One region of the Paenibacillus beijingensis genome, then DNA from elsewhere that is predicted to be linked to it. Evidence: a T-box and tRNA genes for the amino acid it is inferred to sense, from the RefSeq annotation. Region 1 holds a T-box; the other holds one or more tRNA genes.
What was found. A T-box is a leader RNA that pairs with one kind of tRNA and senses whether it is charged. The one in region 1 lies ahead of ileS (isoleucine--tRNA ligase), so its partner is inferred to be a tRNA-Ile.

Region 1 (2,376 bases):
AAACGCTGAAGGAAGGCGACATCGTTTCGATGAAGGGGCTGGGCCGTTTCAAGGTGCTCGAGATTGACGGCGTAACGAAAAAAGGGCGCATTCGCGTCAAAGTCGGCAAATTTGTTTGATTCCGGAGGCAGGAATTTTGCCGTATGACGTCGAATCGAAATCTTAACGCAATTTTACGGTTATCGAGATATCATAAGGAGGTGCGCCAATGCCACTTACGCCATTGGACATACATAATAAAGAGTTTGGGCGCCGATTGCGCGGTTATGACGAGGATCAGGTGAATGAATTTCTTGATCAGGTCATCAAAGATTACGAAGCCGTCATCCGGGAAAATAAAGAGCTGCAGAACCAGATTTTCGCCCTGCAGGAGAAGCTGGACCATTTTGCAAATATTGAAGAGACGTTAAGTAAGACGATCATTGTGGCGCAGGAAGCGGCCGACGAAGTGCGCAACAACGCCAAGAAAGAAGCGCAGCTTATTTTGAAAGAGTCGGAAAAGAACGCCGACCGCATCATTAACGATTCGCTTGCGAAATCGCGCAAAGTTGCGCTCGAAGTGGAAGAGCTGAAGAAACAGGCGTCCATTTACCGCGCCCGGTTCCGTACGCTCGTCGAGGCGCAGCTGGAACTGCTCAGCATGGACGGATGGGACAAGCTGGAGACGGCCAGCGAGTCCACCCAGCAGGCGCACCGCCAAACGATTTGACAACGCTCGGCGAATAGTGTATAAGGAAACTAATCGATCTTATTTACAATTCAATAGGATGCTTTACCTTCGTTGACGAGAACAAGTACGCTGCGGGGACGTTCCCCAGAGAGCCGGTTATCTGCTGCAAGCCGGCGTTCGAACCTCAGCCGAATATCCTCTCCGAGAAGCGGCGCCGAACGACTGGCTATAGTCCATTAAGCGCTGACGGACGTCCCCCGTTACAGGGAACGCGGATCGTATTCGGGTCCGCTGCTAAGGTGCCGTTTTTCACATGTGCGCTATGATTGGTTTCATAGACGGTGGGACGGAACAAGGGTGGTAGCGCGAGTTAACCTCGTCCCTTTACAGGGACGGGGTTTTATTTTTTTTGGAGATAGAAAGGATGGATCTGAAGATGCAAAGAGTCGATGTAAAAGAACGGGCGCGGGTGCGCGATCTGCGCGTGCTGGATAAATGGAAGCGGGAAGAAACGTTCCGGAATTCGATCGTGAACCGCGAAGGGAAGCCGAACTTCGTCTTTTATGAAGGGCCACCGACGGCGAACGGGGTGCCGCATATCGGACACGTGCTCGGCCGCGTCATCAAAGATTTTATCGGCCGCTACAAAACGATGCAGGGATACCGCGTCTTGCGCAAAGCGGGTTGGGATACACACGGACTTCCGGTCGAGCTCGGGGTGGAAAAGCAGCTCGGCATCTCCGGAAAGCATGAAATCGAGAATTACGGCGTCGAAGCTTTTATTGCGAAATGTAAAGAGAGCGTATTTGAATATGAACGCCAGTGGCGCGATTTTACGGAAGCGATCGCTTACTGGACGGATTTGGATAACCCGTATATCACGATGAAAAACAGCTACATCGAAAGCGTGTGGAACATTTTGTCCACCATTCACGGCAATGGATTGCTGTACCGCGGTCACCGCGTCAGTCCGTACTGCCCGAGCTGCCAGACGACGCTCAGCTCGCACGAAGTGGCGCAGGGCTATGAGGACGTCAAGGACTTAAGCGCCACGGTGAAGTTCCGCTTAAAGGACGGCGGCGCCTCTATACTGGCTTGGACGACGACGCCTTGGACGCTGCCGGCGAATACGGCGCTTGCCGTTAACCCGGACATGACGTACGTGAAAGTTTCATCGGACGGCGAGCATTACATTGTGGCCGAAAACCTGCTGGAGAGCGTGTTCAAAGACAGCAAGCCGGAAGTGCTGGAGAAGATGAAGGGATCGGAGCTGGCCGGCCTTTCTTATGAGCCGCCATTCAACTATGTTCCGGTCGAGAACGGCCATGTCGTCATCGCCGCCGATTTTGTCAGCGATACGAGCGGTACCGGTATCGTTCATATCGCGCCTGCGCACGGCGACGACGACTACAAAGCGGCCCGCAAAAACGGCATCGGCATGCTGAGTGTCGTAAACTCTTCCGGACGTTACATCGACGCGGTAACAGATCTGGCAGGACGGTTCGTCAAGGACGGCGATGTGGACGTGCAAATCGTGAAGATGCTCAGCGAGCGCGGGCTGCTCTTCTCCAAAGAGCGCTACGAGCACAGCTATCCGTTCTGCTGGCGCTGCAAAACGCCGCTGCTCTACTATGCGACGGAAAGCTGGTTCATCGAGACGACGGCGGTGAAAGATCAGCTGATTGCCAACAACAAAGGCGTCGACT
Region 2 (2,376 bases), 2.6 Mb from region 1:
ACACAGGTAGGCGAGCAGAGCATGCTAAGGCGCGCGGAGTAACTCTCGTTAAGGAACTCGGCAAAATGACCCCGTAACTTCGGGAGAAGGGGTGCCTCGGTAGGGTGAATAGCCCGAGGGGGCCGCAGTGAAAAGGCCCAAGCGACTGTTTAGCAAAAACACAGGTCTGTGCGAAGCCGTAAGGCGAAGTATACGGGCTGACGCCTGCCCGGTGCTGGAAGGTTAAGGGGAGCGGTTAGGAGCAATCCGAAGCTGTGAACCGAAGCCCCAGTAAACGGCGGCCGTAACTATAACGGTCCTAAGGTAGCGAAATTCCTTGTCAGGTAAATTCTGACCCGCACGAATGGCGTAACGACTTGGGCGCTGTCTCAACGAGAGATCCGGTGAAATTTTAATACCTGTGAAGATGCAGGTTACCCGCGACAAGACGGAAAGACCCCATGGAGCTTTACTGCAGCTTGATATTGGACTTGGGTACGATCTGTACAGGATAGGTGGGAGCCTAAGAAGCCGGAGCGCCAGCTTCGGTGGAGGCGCCGTTGGGATACCACCCTGATCGTACTTGAGTTCTAACCCGCTACCGTGAAACCGGTAGGGGGACCGTGTCAGGCGGGCAGTTTGACTGGGGCGGTCGCCTCCTAAAATGTAACGGAGGCGCCCCAAGGTTCCCTCAGAATGGTTGGAAATCATTCGCAGAGTGCAAAGGCATAAGGGAGCTTGACTGCGAGACCTACAAGTCGAGCAGGGACGAAAGTCGGGCTTAGTGATCCGGTGGTACCGAATGGAAGGGCCATCGCTCAACGGATAAAAGCTACCCTGGGGATAACAGGCTTATCTCCCCCAAGAGTCCACATCGACGGGGAGGTTTGGCACCTCGATGTCGGCTCATCGCATCCTGGGGCTGAAGTAGGTCCCAAGGGTTGGGCTGTTCGCCCATTAAAGCGGTACGCGAGCTGGGTTCAGAACGTCGTGAGACAGTTCGGTCCCTATCTGTCGTGGGCGTAGGAAATTTGAGAGGAGCTGTCCTTAGTACGAGAGGACCGGGATGGACGTACCGCTGGTGTACCAGTTGTTCCGCCAGGAGCACCGCTGGGTAGCCAAGTACGGACGGGATAAGCGCTGAAAGCATCTAAGCGTGAAGCCCCCCTCAAGATGAGATTTCCCAGTATGTAAGACCCCTGGAAGACGACCAGGTTGATAGGTTCGAGGTGGAAGCGCGGCAACGTGTGCAGCTGACGAATACTAATCGGTCGAGGGCTTATCCTAATGGGTTTTCCAAGTGAGGAAAACCGCAAGGCATATGAATCAGCTAAGGAAGCACAAGCAATCTTTCGCATCCGGTTTTCAGGGTGTAATTTGTTATCCAAAATACCCACAACAGTGGGTTTTGTTATGAGTACGGGCCCTTAGCTCAGCTGGTTAGAGCGCACCCCTGATAAGGGTGAGGTCGGTGGTTCGAGTCCACTAGGGCCCACCATACTTTCCTAAACGGGTTTTGAAGCTTAGGACCGGTAATTTTACGGAGATTCCGCTTCATGACAGGGAAAATAATGGGGCCATAGCTCAGCTGGGAGAGCGCCTGCCTTGCAAGCAGGAGGTCAGGAGTTCGATCCTCCTTGGCTCCACCATTCACCTATTCGTTCCCTGATAGCTCAGTTGGTAGAGCACTCGACTGTTAATCGAGTTGTCACAGGTTCGAGTCCTGTTCGGGGAGCCATTCATTTGGAGAGATACCCAAGTGGCTCAAGGGGACCCTCTGCTAAGGGGTTAGACTGCGCAAGCGGTGCGAGGGTTCGAATCCCTCTCTCTCCGTTCGATTTCATTTTTCAAGGCCCGTTGGTCAAGGGGTTAAGACACCTCCCTTTCACGGAGGTAACAGGGGTTCGAATCCCCTACGGGTCACCAATAACCTGGACGCTTAGCTCAGCTGGGAGAGCATCTGCCTTACAAGCAGAGGGTCGGCGGTTCGATCCCGTCAGCGTCCACCATCATCTTACCGCGGGGTGGAGCAGTCCGGTAGCTCGTCGGGCTCATAACCCGAAGGCCGCAGGTTCAAATCCTGCCCCCGCAACCAAACATTATTATTGGAGACTTCCGTACGCGCGTTCAAGACGTCGGAATACCCTATACGGAATACGGAGCTGTGGTGTAGAGGCCTAACATGCCTGCCTGTCACGCAGGAGACCGCGGGTTCGAATCCCGTCAGCTCCGCCACTTATGAAATTATAGGGCTCGGTAGCTCAGTTGGTAGAGCAGAGGACTGAAAATCCTCGTGTCGGCGGTTCGATTCCGTCCCGAGCCACCATTTTTATAAAGGTCCATGCCGTTGTAGCTCAATTGGTAGAGCAACTGACTTGTAATCAGTAGGTTGGGGGT

Region 2: it has a tRNA-Ile gene. The T-box ahead of ileS (isoleucine--tRNA ligase) is inferred to sense a tRNA for this amino acid. The anticodon was not compared.

Annotation. Positions count from the first base shown of each region.
Region 1 covers NZ_CP011058.1:4,364,245-4,366,620, forward strand. The annotation lists gene VN24_RS19665 (YlmH family RNA-binding protein) at 1-119, shown strand, start outside; gene VN24_RS19670 (DivIVA domain-containing protein) at 209-709, shown strand; T-box leader at 773-1,057, shown strand; gene ileS (isoleucine--tRNA ligase) at 1,107-2,376, shown strand, end outside.
Region 2 covers NZ_CP011058.1:1,187,794-1,190,169, reverse strand. The annotation lists rRNA gene VN24_RS05535 (23S ribosomal RNA) at 1-1,266, shown strand, start outside; tRNA gene VN24_RS05530 (tRNA-Ile) at 1,401-1,477, shown strand; tRNA gene VN24_RS05525 (tRNA-Ala) at 1,553-1,628, shown strand; tRNA gene VN24_RS05520 (tRNA-Asn) at 1,642-1,717, shown strand; tRNA gene VN24_RS05515 (tRNA-Ser) at 1,725-1,812, shown strand; tRNA gene VN24_RS05510 (tRNA-Glu) at 1,831-1,905, shown strand; tRNA gene VN24_RS05505 (tRNA-Val) at 1,913-1,988, shown strand; tRNA gene VN24_RS05500 (tRNA-Met) at 1,998-2,074, shown strand; tRNA gene VN24_RS05495 (tRNA-Asp) at 2,138-2,214, shown strand; tRNA gene VN24_RS05490 (tRNA-Phe) at 2,230-2,305, shown strand; tRNA gene VN24_RS05485 (tRNA-Thr) at 2,323-2,376, shown strand, end outside.